DNA from 2 places in the Streptomyces sp. NPDC002309 genome. Region 1 is predicted to be linked to the other one. Evidence: riboswitches for the same ligand, from Rfam matches in the RefSeq annotation. Region 1 holds a riboswitch; the other holds the start of a gene.
What was found. A riboswitch is a leader RNA that binds a small molecule or an ion and turns the genes downstream of it on or off. The one in region 1 is predicted to bind S-adenosylmethionine.
Positions count from the first base shown of each region.

Region 2: another riboswitch for S-adenosylmethionine. It lies ahead of ACWCPM_RS25595 (aminotransferase class V-fold PLP-dependent enzyme); the one in region 1 lies ahead of thrC (threonine synthase).

Region 1 is NZ_JBSFCI010000026.1:73,828-82,155, forward strand. Features, by position in the region: gene ACWCPM_RS22300 (hypothetical protein) at 1-402, shown strand, start outside; gene ACWCPM_RS22305 (NADH:flavin oxidoreductase) at 506-1,636, opposite strand; gene groL (chaperonin GroEL) at 1,980-3,602, opposite strand; gene ACWCPM_RS22315 (cold-shock protein) at 3,954-4,157, opposite strand; gene ACWCPM_RS22320 (MoaD/ThiS family protein) at 4,612-4,887, opposite strand; gene thrC (threonine synthase) at 4,949-6,238, opposite strand; SAM riboswitch class I at 6,257-6,412, opposite strand; gene ACWCPM_RS22330 (glucosyl-3-phosphoglycerate synthase) at 6,576-7,520, shown strand; gene ACWCPM_RS22335 (alpha,alpha-trehalose-phosphate synthase (UDP-forming)) at 7,604-8,328, shown strand, end outside.
Region 2 is NZ_JBSFCI010000033.1:48,903-57,230, reverse strand. Features, by position in the region: gene qcrB (cytochrome bc1 complex cytochrome b subunit) at 1-712, shown strand, start outside; gene trpD (anthranilate phosphoribosyltransferase) at 850-1,914, shown strand; SAM riboswitch class IV at 1,998-2,114, shown strand; gene ACWCPM_RS25595 (aminotransferase class V-fold PLP-dependent enzyme) at 2,451-3,812, shown strand; gene ACWCPM_RS25590 (serine/threonine-protein kinase) at 3,880-6,012, shown strand; gene ACWCPM_RS25585 (Lrp/AsnC family transcriptional regulator) at 6,018-6,299, opposite strand; gene ACWCPM_RS25580 (rhomboid family intramembrane serine protease) at 6,296-7,030, opposite strand; gene ACWCPM_RS25575 (hypothetical protein) at 7,204-7,443, shown strand; gene ACWCPM_RS25570 (NYN domain-containing protein) at 7,479-8,328, shown strand, end outside.

The sequences.
Region 1 (8,328 bases):
ACCCGCTGCGCGGAGCATCCGACAGGGCCGGTCGACGAGAGTGCGCCCGACCGGTGTCTGCTGTGCGAGACCCGGCGCCGGGCCGCCCGGCGGGCCGAGTTCAACGGGCCCGCCGCGCCCGGCGCGCCCACCGCGTCCGCGCCGTCGCGGTACGGCGTGCGCGGCGACCGTCCGCAGCCCCAGCAGCGCTGGCTGCCGGAGCTGTGGAACGGGCAGGAGTGGCAGTTGTGCGGCACCCCGCGCCGGGACCGCCGGGAGGCCGAGCTCTATCTGGCGGCCCAGCGGCGCGGTTCGCGGCCGGCGACGGCGTACCGGCTCGTGCACGAGTTCACCGACTACGAGGTGCTCCGGGTCTGGGGTACTCCGGTGCGGGTCGACATCGAACCGATGGGGAACCTCTGAGCGACCGGGCTCACGCGTTCACTGACCGCGGCGGCGGCCTCGGCGCCACCGCCTCGGAGGGGCGGCATCCGATCACCCCGGGCACCGCCCCTCACACGGGGTCTCAGCTCAGCGAGCCGAGCGCCGCCGCGTCCCACGCCGTCAGCTCGTCGAACCGCCCCGCCAGCACCTTCTCGGCCCACCGCGGGTCCTGGAGCAGCGCGCGCCCCACGGCCACCAGGTCGAACTCGTCACGCTCCAGCCGGTCCAGCAGGTTGTCGATGTTCCCCACCCCGGCGCCCTCGCCCGCGAACGCCCTCAGGAACTCCCCGTCCAGGCCGACCGCCCCGACCGTGACGGCGGCCTTGCCGGTGAGCTTCTTGGTCCAGCCCGCGAGATTGAGGTCCGAGCCCTCGAACTCCGGCAGCCAGTGGCGGCGGGTCGAGGCGTGGAACCCGTCGACACCGGCCGCCACCAGCGGGGCGAGGATCGCCTCCAGCTCCTGGGGAGTCTCGGCGAGCCGCGCGTCGTAGGCCTCCTGCTTCCACTGCGAGTAGCGGAAGAGGATCGGGAAGTCCGGCGGGACGGCGGCACGCACGGCGGCCACGACCTCCGCCGCGAACCTCGCGCGGGCCACCGGGTCACCCCCGTAGGCGTCCGTGCGCCGATTGGTGCCGGCCCACAGGAACTGGTCGAGGAGGTAGCCGTGGGCCCCGTGCAGCTCGACACCGTCGAAGCCGATCCGCTCGGCCGCCGCGGCCGCCTCGGCGAACGCCTGGACGACGTCGTCCAGGTCCCGCTGGGTCATCACCCGGCCGGTGCCCTCGCCGCCGTCCGGGCGCACCCCGGACGGGCCGACCGCCGGCGCCTCTGGGTAGGGCGGCTTCCCCTGACGGCGCACCATGCCGATGTGCCACAGCTGCGGCACGATCTTCCCGCCCGCCGCGTGCACCTCCTCGGCGACCTTCGCCCAGCCCGCCAGCTGCTCCGCGCCGTGGAAGCGCGGCACGGAGTCGCTCTCGCCGGCCGATTCGTGGCCGACGTAGGTGCCCTCGGTGACGATCAGACCCACGCCCGCTCCGGCGCGCCGGGAGTAGTACGAGGCCACGTCCGCGCCGGGGATGCCGCCCGGCGAGAACTTGCGGGTCATCGGCGCCATCACGATCCGGTTGGGGACGGTCAGGCCGCCCACCGTGAAGGGCCGGGCGAGAACCTGGGCTGCTCGGGAGGTGTCGGCGGAGGCGGTGACGGTCACGTGGGGCTCCTCGGGATTGCCGGTCGGCGGTGGGGCGCACGCGGGCGCTTCACGGAAGATCGATGCGTATGCGACTTATGCGTATGTGACTTATGCGCACGCATGGAAGCGCACTCCGTCGACAACGACCCTCCCCCGCCCACCATTCCGACCCACCCCGCACGACTTCCTGTGATCCACGTCACTTACGGGCGGGTCTGCGCGCGGAAGGGCGCGGGCCGGGTTCGGCCCGCCGTCGCCTCGCACCGGGCCCCCGCGCCCCGAGAACGCCCGAGGGCGGCACCCCCTGTCTCCAGGGGGTGCCGCCCTCGGTCCTTGCGGACGGATCCGATCCTCGAAGGGATCAGAAGTCCATGTCACCGCCCGGCATGCCGCCGCCGGCCGGGGCCGCGGCCTTCTCCGGCTTGTCGGCGATGACGGCCTCGGTGGTGAGGAACAGCGCGGCGATGGAGGCGGCGTTCTGCAGGGCAGAGCGGGTCACCTTCGCCGGGTCGATGATGCCCTCGGCGATCATGTCGACGTACTCACCGGTCGCGGCGTTCAGGCCGTGGCCGACGGGCAGGTTGCGCACCTTCTCGACGATGACACCGCCCTCGAGGCCGCCGTTGACGGCGATCTGCTTGAGCGGGGCCTCCAGGGCGAGCTTCACGGCGTTGGCGCCGGTCGCCTCGTCACCTTCGAGGTCCAGCTTCTCGAAGACCGTGGAGGCCTGGAGCAGGGCCACGCCACCACCGGCGACGATGCCCTCCTCGACGGCCGCCTTCGCGTTGCGAACGGCGTCCTCGATGCGGTGCTTGCGCTCCTTGAGCTCGACCTCGGTGGCGGCACCGGCCTTGATGACGGCCACGCCGCCGGCCAGCTTCGCCAGACGCTCCTGGAGCTTCTCGCGGTCGTAGTCCGAGTCGCTGTTCTCGATCTCGGCGCGGATCTGGTTGACGCGGCCCGCGACCTGGTCGGCGGAGCCGGCGCCGTCGACGATGGTGGTCTCGTCCTTGGTGATGACGACCTTGCGGGCGCGGCCCAGGAGGTCCAGGGTCGCGTTCTCCAGCTTGAGGCCGACCTCCTCGGAGATGACCTCGCCGCCCGTGAGGATGGCGATGTCGCCGAGCATGGCCTTGCGGCGGTCACCGAAGCCCGGGGCCTTGACGGCGACGGACTTGAAGGTGCCACGGATCTTGTTGACGACCAGGGTCGACAGGGCCTCGCCCTCGACGTCCTCGGCGATGATCAGCAGCGGCTTGCCCGACTGCATGACCTTCTCCAGGAGCGGGAGCAGGTCCTTGACGTTGGAGATCTTGGAGTTCGCGATGAGGATGTACGGGTCCTCGAGCCCCGCCTCCATGCGCTCCATGTCGGTGGCGAAGTACGCCGAGATGTAGCCCTTGTCGAAGCGCATACCCTCGGTGAGCTCCAGCTCCAGACCGAAGGTCTGGGACTCCTCGACGGTGATGACGCCTTCCTTGCCGACCTTGTCCATCGCCTCGGCGATGAGCTCGCCGATCTGGGTGTCGGCGGCGGAGATGGAGGCCGTGGAGGCGATCTGCTCCTTGGTCTCGACCTCCTTGGCCTGGTCGAGCAGCGCGCCGGAGACGGCCTCGACGGCCTTCTCGATACCGCGCTTCAGGGCCATCGGGTTGGCGCCCGCGGCCACGTTGCGCAGGCCCTCGCGGACCAGCGCCTGGGCGAGAACGGTGGCGGTGGTCGTACCGTCGCCGGCGACGTCGTCCGTCTTCTTGGCGACTTCCTTGACCAGCTCGGCGCCGATCTTCTCGTACGGGTCCTCGAGCTCGATCTCCTTGGCGATGGAGACACCATCGTTGGTGATCGTGGGGGCGCCCCACTTCTTCTCGAGGACGACGTTGCGGCCCTTGGGGCCGAGCGTCACCTTCACGGCGTCCGCGAGCTGGTTCATGCCGCGCTCGAGGCCGCGCCGTGCCTCCTCGTCGAACGCGATGATCTTGGCCATGTGAAGTGGTCCTCCCGGACTGGGGTGGATTGCTCCGGACCGCGCTGGTGCCCGCGACGGACGGCTCGCCTGCCGTGTGGTTCCTTGCCCCACCCGGCTTGCGGCCTCACCGACCCGGTCCTTTTTTGTCACTCTCACCTTCAGAGTGCTAACGCCAATGATTAGCACTCGCCCCTGCCGAGTGCAAGCGCCTCCCCGGATCCGGGCGGGGTCCGCGCCGCCCGCGCACCCGCCCCGAGGCCACGACCGCCCTCGGTCACGACCGCCCTCGGCCGCGCACGCCGAAGGGCCCGCACCCCCAGGGGAGGCGCGGGCCCTTCGAACAGAAACGTCACATACGGTGGTCGCGCGCTAAGCGCTGAGGCGAACCATGTCGGCCTGCGGGCCCTTCTGGCCCTGCGAGATCTCGAACTCGACCCGCTGGCCCTCTTCGAGGGTCCGGTAGCCGTCCATCTGGATCGCACTGTAGTGGACGAAGACGTCCGCACCACCGTCGACCGCGATGAAGCCGTACCCCTTCTCCGCGTTGAACCATTTGACGGTGCCCTGAGCCATGCCTAACTCCCCTATTACTGGCCCTTGCACAGATCCACACTTCGCGGATCCGGGTCAGACCTCGCCCACCATTCGCTGTGAGGGGCGTGCGCCGGAACGCGTCGACCGCGGCTGAATGTATCTGTCCAACTGCCGTCTGCAACAGGTCAATCGGACGAGAAATCTGGGCGCCGACGGTCGGTTATTTATGGAGAATTCAGCCGGATTCAGGGCAAGTCGGGCTCCATAAAAGGAGTGAAAGACGCAAAAGAGCCACACACTTTGGCTACTTCTCATCGCATCGGAGCCGGAACTCATATGCGTCCGGCATGCGGTGCCGCGACGCGTTCCCCAACTCTACCGCGCTCAACCACATTGAATTGCCCCCTCCGCTTCTCTCACGGAGGGGGCAATTGCGTGAACACCGAGTAATTGGTGTTACTCAGGGTAAGGCGCGCTCGGTCCGGCGGGCGGTTCAGCCGCCGGCGACCGCCGGGATGATGGACACCCCGGCGCCCTCCGGAGTGGCCGTCTCCAGGCCCTTCTCGAAGCGGACGTCGTCGTCGTCGACGTAGACGTTGACGAACCGCCGCAGCTTGCCCTGGTCGTCCAGGACCCGGGCGGCGATTCCCGTGTGGTTCTTCTCCAGATCGGCGATGACCTCACCGAGGTTCGCCCCCTCGGCGGAGACCTCGGCCCGGCCGCCGGTGTAGGTGCGCAGGATGGTCGGGATGCGGACGGTGACGCTCACGTGGAAACCTCCGGTGGAATGACGGAGCCAGGGCCGCGGGGTCGGCCCCCGGCACGACGGTTCAGACGAGACCGGCCTCGTGGAACGACTCCAGGCTGGGCCGGATGGTGGCCGTCAGACCCGTACCCGCCACCGCGTCCAACGTCTTCAGACCGTCACCGGTGTTCAGCACGACGGTCGTCAGCGACGGGTCCAGCAGGCCGAGTTCGACCAGCTTGCGCGTGACGCCGACGGTCACGCCGCCCGCCGTCTCCGCGAAGATCCCCTCGGTCCGCGCGAGCAGCAGAATCGCGTCCACGATCTGCTCGTCCGTCACGTCCTCGACGACACCGCAGGTGCGCCGTGTGATGTCCAGCACGTACGGCCCGTCGGCCGGGTTGCCGATGGCCAGCGACTTGGCGATGGTGTCCGGCTTCTGCGGCCGGACGACGTCGTGCCCCGACTTGAACGCGGTCGACACCGGCGAGCAGCCCTCGGCCTGCGCCCCGAAGATCTTGTACGGCCGGTCCTCGACCAGCCCGAGCCCGATCAGCTCCCGCAGTCCCTTGTCGATCTTCGTGAGCTGGGAGCCCGAGGCGATCGGCACCACGATCTGGTCGGGCAGCCGCCAGCCGAGCTGCTCGCAGATCTCGTACGCCAGGGTCTTGGACCCCTCCGCGTAGTACGGCCGCAGGTTGACGTTGACGAAGCCCCAGCCCTCGCCGGCCGGGTCGCCGATCAGCTCGGAGCAGAAGCGGTTCACGTCGTCGTAGTTGCCCTCGATGCCGACGAGTTCGCCGCCGTAGACCGCGGCCATGACGACCTTGCCCTGCTCCAGGTCGTGCGGGATGAACACGCAGGAACGCAGGCCCGCACGAGCGGCGGCGGCGCCGACGGCGCCCGCGAGGTTGCCGGTGGAGGAGCACGAGAGGGTGGTGAAGCCGAAGGCCCGCGCGGCCTCCAGCGCCTGGGCGACCACCCGGTCCTTGAAGGAGTGGGTGGGGTTGCCGGAGTCGTCCTTGACGAACAGCCTGCCGGGCTCGACGCCGAGTTCGGCGGCGAGGCGGTCGGCCCGGACCAGCGGGGTCCAGCCGGGGTTCAGGTTCGGCTTGCCGGCCACGTCGGCGGGGACGGGCAGCAGCGGCGCGTAACGCCAGATGTTCGCCGGGCCCGCCTCGATGCGCTTGCGGAGTTCCTCGGCGTCGTACCCGGAGAAGTCGTATGCGATCTCCAGCGGGCCGAAACACTCCTCGCACGCGAAGAGGGGGCCGAGGGGGACACGGTGGCCGCATTCGCGGCAGGAGAGCGCCGTGGCGGGACCGAGATCGACGATGGGATTGCCGGTGCTGCTCTCGACAGTCTGCACAGCCATGTCAGGCGAGGCCCTTTCTCCTCATCTTCCTCACGACGCATCTCGCCGTGAGACGGATTTGGCACCTTCCCTAGCCGGGAGCCTCGCGGAGCGATCGAAAGCGATCTACGAGTGCCGACTGGAGGGTTGCCGGGGCTTCAACGGGCCGTTTCCCTCTGCCCCTCTGGATGAGCTGTATGTGGTTGTGGTGCGGGCCGGCGACCCCCGACATGCGATGGTCACCAGCGTTGTCCAAGACTGTAACCGAAGGCCAGGACAGTTGAGATAGTCGTCCGAACCGCGAGATGGATCACGGAACGCGTCCGCTCGCCGACAGAACGCGAAGGAGCACCGGACTGTGCTGGAGGAAGTCGAGCGCTGGCTGAGCACCCGCTCCTGGTCGCTGGCCGACCGTCCGCTCCACCAGATCCTGGCCGCGAAACGCGGCACGGGCCAGTCGGTCAGCGTCGTGCTGCCCGCGCTGAACGAGGAGGAGACCGTCGGCGACATCGTCGCCGCGATCCGGCACGACCTCATGGAGCGGGTCCCGCTGGTCGACGAGATCGTCGTGGTCGACTCCGGCTCGACCGACCGCACCTCCGAGGTGGCCGCCGCGGCGGGCGCCCGGGTGGCGCACCGCGACGCGATACTCGCGCGCGTCCCGCCCGTCCCCGGCAAGGGCGAGGTGCTGTGGCGCTCGCTGCTCGTCACCCGCGGGGACATCGTCTGCTTCATCGACGCGGACCTGAGGGAGTTCTCCTCGGACTTCGTCACGGGCATCGTCGGCCCGCTGCTCACCGACCCGGACATCGCCCTCGTGAAGGGGATGTACGACCGTCCCCTGGGCGGCGAGGCCGGGCAGGGCGGCCGGGTGACGGAGCTGATGGCCCGCCCGCTGCTGAACCTGCACTGGCCGCAGCTGGCCGGCTTCGTCCAGCCGCTCGGCGGCGAGTACGCGGCCCGGCGCTCGCTGCTGGAGCAGCTGCCGTTCCCGGTGGGGTACGGCGTGGAGCTGGGGATGCTGGTGGACTCCCTCCATCTGGTCGGGCTCGACGCCCTCGCCCAGGTGGACGTCGGGGTGCGCAAGCACCGGCACCAGGACGGGCAGGCGCTGGGCCGGATGGCGGCGGCGATCTACCGCACGGCCCAGCTGCGGCTGGCCCGCGGCCACCTGGTCCGGCCCTCCCTCACCCAGTTCGAAAGGGTCGAGGACGGGTTCGAGCCGCGGACGTACTCCGTGGACACGGAGGAGCGCCCGCCGATGGTGGAGATCGCGGAGTACGCCGCCCGGAAAGTGGCCTGACCGCGGGATACAGCTGTATACGGTCACGTTTCGGGCTCGAACCGTACGTTTGAGCGGATCAGGAGAGGGCTAGGTTGACGCGTATGGCTTCGACGTACGGTCCCGCGCAAGTACTGGTCGCCTCCAACCGGGGCCCGGTCTCGTACGAGGTGCGTGACGACGGCTCGCTGCACGCCAGACGCGGCGGCGGCGGCCTCGTCTCCGGCCTCTCGGCGATCGGCCCGGACGCTGGCGCGCTGTGGGTGTGCTCCGCCCTCGGCGACGGCGACCGCGAGGCGGTGCGGCGCGGCGTAGGGGAGTCCGGCGTGCGGATGCTGGACATCGCGGCCGCGGTGCACGCCGACGCCTACAACGGCATCGCCAACTCCGTGCTGTGGTTCGTGCACCACATGCTGTACCAGACGCCGCTGGAGCCGGTCTTCGACGCGGAGTTCCGGCGGCAGTGGGCCTCGTACGAGGCGTACAACAGGTCGTTCGCCGAGGCGCTCGCCGAGGAGGCCGCCGAAGGCGCCGCGGTGCTGGTGCAGGACTACCACCTGACGCTGGTGCCGGGGATGCTGCGCGAGCTGCGGCCGGACGTGCGGATCAGCCACTTCTCGCACACGCCGTGGGCACCGCCCGAGTACTTCCGGATGCTGCCCGACGACATCGCCGGGCAGGTCCTGCGCGGCATGCTGGGCGCGGACCGGCTCGGCTTCCTCACCCGGCGGTGGGCGGACGCCTTCACGGCGTGCTGCGAGGCGTCCGCCGGCGGGCTCGGGGGCACCCGGGTCGGCGTGCACGGGCTCGGGGCCGACGCCGACTTCCT
Region 2 (8,328 bases), on a different contig from region 1:
CGACTGGTACATGGGCTTCGCGGAAGGCCTCGTCCGGGCCATGCCCGGCTGGGAGATCAACTTCTGGGGCCACACACTGGTCCTGGGCGTACTCATCCCGCTGATCCTGTTCGGGTTGTTCCTGGCCGTGATCGCCGTGTACCCGTTCATCGAGTCGTGGGTCACCGGCGACAAGCGCGAGCACCACATCCTGGACCGCCCGCGCAACGCCCCGACCCGTACGGCCTTCGGTGTCGCCTGGGTGACCGCCTACATGATCATGCTGATCGGTGGTGGCAACGACATCGTCGCCACGCACTTCCACCTCTCGATCAACGCGGTCACCTGGTTCGTCCGGATCGGCTTCTTCGCCGGACCGGTCCTCGCCTTCGTCATCACCAAGCGGATCTGCCTCGGCCTGCAGCGCAGGGACCGGGACAAGGTGCTGCACGGCCGGGAGACCGGCACCATCAAGCGCCTGCCGCACGGTGAGTTCATCGAGGTCCACGAGCCGCTCAGCCAGGAGGCTCTGTACACGCTCACGGCACACGAGCAGTACAAGCCGGCCGAGATCGGCCCGGCGGTCGACGAGAACGGTGTCGAGCGCAAGGTGACGGGTGCCGAGAAGCTGCGCGCCAAGCTCAGCGACTCGTACTACGGCGAGGACGCCCAGATCCCCAAGCCCACCGTCGATGAGTACAAGGAGATCACGAGCGGCCACGGCCACCACTGATCGCTGCACTCGCCACGCCACGGCGAAGGGCCCCGTCCGGTGTTCGGGCGGGGCCCTTCGCCGTGCCCGGGGCTGGATAGGGTGGACCCAGTTCGAGACACGTGTCCCGTACGACGGGACTGGACCAGGAGCGGCTTATGAGCGCTGTGACCCCCGCCGGCGGCGACACCGCGGCGGGCCGCTCCTGGCCCGCCCTGCTGAACGGCCTCCTGGACGGCCGTGACCTGGGTGCGGACGACACCGCGTGGGCGATGGACCTGATCATGCGGGGCGAGGCGACGGACGCGCAGATCGCCGGGTTCGCGGTGGCGCTGCGGGCCAAGGGCGAGACCGTCGAGGAGATCAGCGGGCTCGTGCGCACGATGTACGAGCACGCGAACGTGATCGAGGTGCCGGGCGAGACGGTCGACATCGTCGGCACCGGTGGCGACGGCGCGAAGACGGTGAACATCTCCACCATGTCGGCGATCGTCGTCGCCGGCACGGGCGCGAAGGTCGTCAAGCACGGCAACCGGGCGGCGTCCTCCGCCTCCGGGGCCTCCGACGTGCTGGAGAAGCTGGGCGTCAATCTGCAACTGACGCCGCAGCGGGTCGCCGAGGTCGCCGAGGAGGCGGGGATCACCTTCTGCTTCGCGGTGAAGTTCCATCCGGCGCTGCGTCATGTGGCGGCGGCGCGCGGACAGTTGGGCATCCGGACGACCTTCAACTTCCTGGGCCCGCTGACCAACCCGGCCAAGGTCAAGGCGCAGGCGGTGGGTGTCGCGGACCTCCGGATGGCGCCGATCGTCGCCGGTGTCTTCGCCGGGCGCGGCAACTCCTCGCTGGTCTTCCGCGGCGACGACGGCCTCGACGAGCTGACGACGACGTCGACCTCCCGGGTCTGGGTCGTGCGCGACGGCTCGGTGACCGAGGACGCCTTCGACCCGCGCGAGGTCGGCATCGACCTGGTGCCGGTGGAGGCGCTGCGCGGCGCGGACGCCTCGTACAACGCCGAGGTCGCCCGCCGGCTGCTGGACGGCGAGCCGGGGCCCGTGAGGGACGCGGTGCTGCTGAACGCGGCGGCGGCGCTGGTCGCCCTGGAGCCGGGCGGCGGCACGCTGGCCGAGCGGATCCGCGCCGGGATGGCGAAGGCGGCGGAGGCGATCGACTCGGGTGCCGCCAGGCGGGTGCTGGACCGCTGGGTCACGGTGAGCAACGCCTGACGCCGTGTGCGTCGGCGCGGGGCGCGGTCCAGCATCCGGACCGCCCTTGCGCGCCGAAGATCATGTGGCAGGATGCTGTACCAGGTCATGAGTGACAGCTGAAAGGCCCCGGCCGGCTGTCCGGCAACCCTCCGTCCGTGGCGGGGTGCCCCGGGTGAGGACCAGGTCGTGGGCAGCAAGGCCCACGACAAGCGCGGACCCCTCGCGTCACCAGGGGTCCTGGTCGTCGAGGGAGCCTTCCGTGAGCAAGCGAATGTCGTAGGGCGTGTTTCGGAAGTCCCTTCTGCCCCGCGAAGCCCGGCACGCACTCTCGCCGCACCGGACGAAATGCCGAGTACGCCCAGTACGAGGCATTCCGTCCGGCACGCCGAGCGCACGCACCGGACGCCGCGGGGCCGCCCTTCGGGCGACGAAGGCACTTCCGAAACACGCCCTGGGGCCGCAGAGCCCCGCCTCCGCATCCCCCTTTTCCCCATCGCCGCGCTCGAGCGTGCCGCTCGCGTGGTGGTGTCCCTCCGTCTCACGGGAGTGCACCCATGTCCGTCTCCACCCCTGCCGCCGGCCTGTCCGTCCGTGCCCCGCTGCCCGTGCTGGGCCTGGACGTCACCGTCCCGCTCGTGACCGGCGGCGAGGTCACCTACGCGGCCCTCGACTACGCCGCCAGCGCCCCCGCCCTCCAGCGCGTCTGGGACGACGTCGCCGCGTACGCGCCGTACTACGGCAGCGTCCACCGCGGTGCCGGCTACCTCTCCCAGCTCTCCACCGACCTGTTCGAGAACGCCCGCGCGACCGTCGCCGAGTTCCTCGACTGCCGTGACGACGACCAGGTGATCTTCACGCGGGCCACCACCGACTCGCTGAACCTGCTCGCCGGCGCCCTCCCCGCCGGCTGCCAGGTCTTCGTCTTCGAGACCGAGCACCACGCCGCGCTGCTGCCCTGGCGAAACGCCGACGTCACCTGCCTCGAGGCCCCGCGCAGCCCCCGGCAGGCGGTGCGGACCCTGGAGCGCGCGCTGGCCACCCGCGAGTCCCACCGCCCGGCCCTGGTCTGCGTCACCGGCGCCTCCAACGTCACCGGCGAGCTGTGGCCCGTGCGGGAACTGGCCGAGGCCGCGCACGCGCACGGCGCCCGGATCGTGCTGGACGCCGCCCAGCTCGCGCCCCACCGCCCGGTCTCCGTGCGGGAGCTGGACGTCGACTGGGTCGCCTTCTCCGGGCACAAGCTGTACGCCCCGTTCGGCTCCGGCGTGCTCGCCGGCCGCGCCGACTGGCTGCGCGAGGCCGAGCCGTACCTCGCGGGCGGCGGCGCGAGCCGCACCGTCGCCCGGCGCGCCGACGGCGGCGTCGACGTGGAGTGGCACGACAGCGCCGCCCGGCACGAGGCGGGCTCCCCGAACGTCATCGGCGCCCACGCCCTCGCGTCGGCCTGCAAGGCGCTCACCGAGGCCGGCCACGACACCCTGGTCGCCCGGGAGCAGCGTCTGATCCGCACGGTCCGGGACGGCCTCGCCGGGATTCCCGGGGTCCGGATCCTGTCCCTGTTCGGCGACGACGCCCCCCGCGTCGGGGTGCTCTCCTTCGTCGTCGAGGGCTGGAACAGCTCGCACTTCGCCGCCGCGCTGTCCGCCGAGTACGGCATCGGCGTCCGTGACGGGCTCTTCTGCGCGCACCCCCTGGTGCGTACGCTGCTCGGCAGCGACCCGCAGACCCAGGGCGCGTGCGGCGCCCCCGAGGCGGCGCCCGGCGAGAAGTCGCTGAACGCCGTCCGGGTCAGCTTCGGCGCGGGGACGCCGGACGAGCACGTCGAGCGGTTCGTCGGGGCGGTGCGGGAACTGGTCCGGGACGGCGCGAAGTGGAACTACCGCACGGTGGAAGGGCGTTGCGTCCCCGCCGTGTGATCCGCCGTCGCGCCCCCGGCGTATACGCTCCCCTCGGCAGCCGTACGCGGGACAGGGGGAGCACAGGGTGCAGGCGCTGCGGGACACGGATCCTCGGCGGATCGGGCCCTACGAGGTCCGGGGCAGACTCGGCGCCGGCGGCATGGGCGAGGTCTATCTCGCCGAGGCCCGGGACGGAGTACGGCTGGCGGTGAAGGTGGTGCGGGCCGAGCACGCGCAGGACCGCACCTTCCGGGCCCGGTTCCGGCAGGAGGTGCGGGCCGCGCAGACGGTCGGCGGGACGGGGACCTACACCGCGCGGGTCGTCGACGCCGACACGGAGGCCGAACGGCCCTGGATGGCGACGGAGTTCGTCGACGGGCCGAACCTGCGGGACGCCGTGCTGGACCACGGGGCGCTCCCCGCGCAGGCCGTGCTGCTGCTCGCGGCCGCGCTGGGCGAGGCGCTCGCCGCGATCCACGCCAAGGGGATGGTGCACCGCGACCTCAAGCCGTCCAACATCCTGCTGGCCCCCGACGGTCCGCGCGTCATCGACTTCGGCATCGTCCGGGCACTGGAGGCGACCGCGCTGACCCGGACCGGGGCCATCGTCGGGTCGGTCGGATACGTCGCCCCGGAGCAGGTCCGCAACGGCGGGCAGGTCGGGCCGGCCAGCGACGTCTTCGCCCTGGGCGCGGTGCTGGCGTACGCGTCCGGCGGCCGGGAGCCGTTCGGCGAGGGGCAGGACCCGGTGGTCCTGCTGCGCATCCTGACCGGTGACGTCGACCTCGCGGCGGTGCCGCAGGACGTGCGGCCGCTGGTGGAGTCCTGTCTGTCCGAGGACCCGGCCGCACGGCCCGCGCCCGCCCAGGTGGTCGAGGCGACCGGGCACACCGCGCAGTCCCTGCGCGCCGGGCTGCGGCGCGGCTGGCACACCGGCGCCGCCCCGCCCGGGCCGGCCGACGGGGCCGAGCGCTGGCTCCCCGAGCGGGACTCGGGGGAGCGGGCGAGCGGCGTGGAGTACGCGGCGCCGATGACCGTCACCGACGCTCCCACGCCCGCGCCGCCGTCGCGGCGCCGGTTGCTGAGGGGCCTCACGGGCGGTGCGACGGCCGCGGTGACGGCTGGGACGGGGGCGTGGCTGTGGCTGCGGGCGCAGGACGGTGGCGGCGGCCCGACGGGCGGCCCCGGTCCCGGTGCGGCCGTCCCGCGCACGGGCTGGGAGTACCGGGTCCAAGGGCTCGGCGGCCACCGGGGGCCCTGTGCCGCGCCGGCACCGCGCGGTGACCGGCTGTACGTGGGAGGCGCCGACGGCGCGCTGCACGCCGTCGGGCTGGACGGCACGGGCGTGTGGGACACCGATCTGGGCGGGGTGGTCATGTCCCCGCTGGCCACGGCGGAGGGTGTGTACTGCCTGCTGGCCGACGCCACCGACGGCGGTGCCGAGGCCACCGCGGTGTGCGCCGTGGGCCACGACGGCGAGGTCCGCTGGACCGAGGAGATCGAGGGCGGCAACGGGCAGTTCCCGGTGGCCGCGGGCGACCTGGTAGTCGTCGCGTACGGCGCGTCGGCCGAGGCGGGCGGGGTGCGCGCCTACGCCGCCGACGGGGCGGTGCGCTGGGACAGGGCGACCGGGGCGGCACCGACCGGCGACCCGACCTGGGCGGACGGCGTGGTGTACGTCGGCACGTTCGGGGACGAGGTGGAGGCCCTGGACGCCGGCAGCGGGCGGCGGCTGTGGGCGACGGAGGCGGGCTCCGACACCGGGCGGCCCATGGTGATCGGCGACCGGTTGCTGGTCGGGTCCGGCGGGGAGAAGTCGCTGCACGCCATCGGCCTGTCCGGCGAACAGCTGTGGCACGTGGGCAACGAGGACGTGTTCATCGGCCGGGACTTCACCTGTGTCGCGTTCGCCGGACTCGCGGTCATGTCCACCTCCTCCGAGCTGTCCGCCCTCGACCCGGCGGACGGCTCCGCGGTCTGGTCCTTTCCGCTGACCGGGAACAGCAGCCTCTACAGCGACCCCGTGGTCGCCGACGACACCGTCCACGTACGCCACGGCTCGATGCTCTTCGGCGTGGACCGCGAGGGCGGACAGCGGTGGGCGAAGCGGATCGAGGGCGGGGCGTCGGGCGGCACGCACAGCCCGGTCGTGGTCGGCGACCGCGCCTATGTGCCGACCGCGGACGGCATCACCGCGGTGCGGCTCGGCGCGCGGTAGGAACGCTAGCTGTCCAGCCCGATGGCGAACGCCGCCTCCAGGTCGTGCTGGGAGTAGGTCCGGAACGCCACGTGGGTGTCCGTGGCCTCCACGCCGGCGATCTTGCTGATGCTGCCGGGGATGACGTCCGCGAGGTTCTCGTGCCGGTTCACCCGCACCATGGCGATCAGGTCGTAGGTGCCGGTGACGGAGAAGACCTCGCTGACGGAGTCCAGCGCGGCGATCTGCTCGGCGATCTCGGGGATCCGGTCCACGCTGGTCTTGATCAGGACGATCGCGGTGATCACGGCTGGTTCTCTCCCTCAGGGGCCGGAGCAGGGGCGGCCTTCACTCTAGTCCCACGGCCGTACCGGGCCCACGCGTAGGCGAAGCCCAGGCCGAAGCCCACCAGGTGGGCCAGATAGGCCACCCCCGGACCGCTCGACGCCTGGCCCGCCGCGAACCACTGGAGGGCCACCCAGAAGGGCAGCACCACCCAGGCCGGGAAGCGCAGCGGGAGAAAGAACAGGAAGGGCAGCAGGCTGGTCACCCGGGCCCGGGGGAAGAGGAAGAGGAACGCGCCGAGGACCGCCGAGATCGCCCCCGACGCGCCGACCAGGGACTGCTCGGAGTCGGCGTTGGCCACCGCGTACCCCAGCAGCGCGAGGTAGCCGCAGCCGAGGTAGAAGAGGGTGAACTCGACGCGGCCCATCCGCTCCTCGGTCATCACGCCGAAGACGTAGAGGAAGAGCATGTTGCCGAGCAGGTGTACCCAGGTGCCGTGCACGAACAGGCCCGTGGCCGGGGTGAGGGCGGCCCGGGGGGAACCGTCGAACAGTTCTGCGGGCACCACTCCCCAGCGGCGGAAGTACGCGCGCTGCGCGGCGAGCAGCTCGTCGCCCAGGCCGTAGACCGGGTTCAGGCCCGAGGCGGGCCCGATCAGGAAGATCAGGCAGCACAGGGCGATCAGTGCGTACATCACCGGCGCCTGCCGTCGGTGGCCCGTCCCGCGGCCCGCCGTGCTCCAGAAGCTGATCATGGACACAGAGCATGACGTAAGTGGACGCAACCGTGCAGACCGCCTCGCCGCCCGGGAGGGGCGGGCGTCAAGGACCCGCCAGGCCGTAGGGTTACGAGCCACACGCTCCAGGGAAACTGGCGCGGCACGGAATCCAGGCATCACCGAAACTAGAAGGAAAGCGAACAGCCACGATGACGGTCCCCCTGCCGACGGACACCACGCGGTGGCGCTGCACCCTCTGCGGCAATCTGACCCGCTTCGACGTGACGCGCTCCTCGAAGGTCGTCGAGTACGTCCACCTCGACCTCGCCGGTGAGCCGAAGGTCGAGGAACGCGAGGTGGTCAGTGAGACCATCGAGTCGGTGCGGTGCCGGTGGTGCAACGCCGTGGATCAGGTGGAACTCGTGGACAGGCCGGGCGCCGACTCCTGACAGGGGCCGGCCCCGAAGGGGTAGTGGGGTGACGGATGGTGGAGACCGCAGGCGGGGGGCCGGGCGACGGCGCCGCTGAGGTGCTCGACCGCCCGCTGCCCGAAGGCGTGCGGCGCAAGGTCGTGCAGATCGTCTCCGACGGTTTCGGCGGGCTGACGATGGCCGAACTGCCCGCACAGCTGAGGCAGTACGCCCGTTTCGCACCGAATCGCCGGGCCAAGTTCGCCGGCAACGCGATGGCCGCGGCGCTGGAGACCGATCCGCTGTTCCGGCAGCGCATCGGGGAGAAGTTCCGCGAGGCCCAGCCCGAGCTGGCCGACGCGCTGGCCGCCGGTTCGCCGCCCCCGGCCGCGGACCCGCTGGACGTGGCCGCCGCCGCCTATGTGCTGCGTCCGGCCGACTGGGTCAAGCTGGTCGCGGCCGCGGGCGAGGAGGCCCAGCGGGCCGACGCCGAACGCGCCGACGAGGAGAGCCGCGCCGAACTGGAGCGGCTGCGCGCCGAGCTCGCCGCGGCCCGCGAGCACACCCGCGCCGAGACCGAGCGGCTGCGCTCCGACCTGGACAGCGCCCGTAAGGAAGCCGAATCGCTTCAGCGCAAGCTGCGCGCCGCGTTCAGCGACGTCAAGCGAGGCGAGGCGGCGCTGCGCAAGGCGCACGGCGAGATGGAGGCCGTGCGCGCGGAGGGGCACGCCCAGGTGTCGGCCGCCGAGAGCGAGACGCGGCGGCTCAAGGCCCGGCTCGGAGAGGTCGAGGCCGCCCTGGAGGCCACCCGGCGGGCCGCGCGCGAGGGTCGCAGCGTCGAGGACATGCGGGTGCGGCTGCTGCTCGACACCGTGCTCGACGCGGCGCAGGGACTGCGGCGGGAACTGGCGCTGCCCCCGGTGT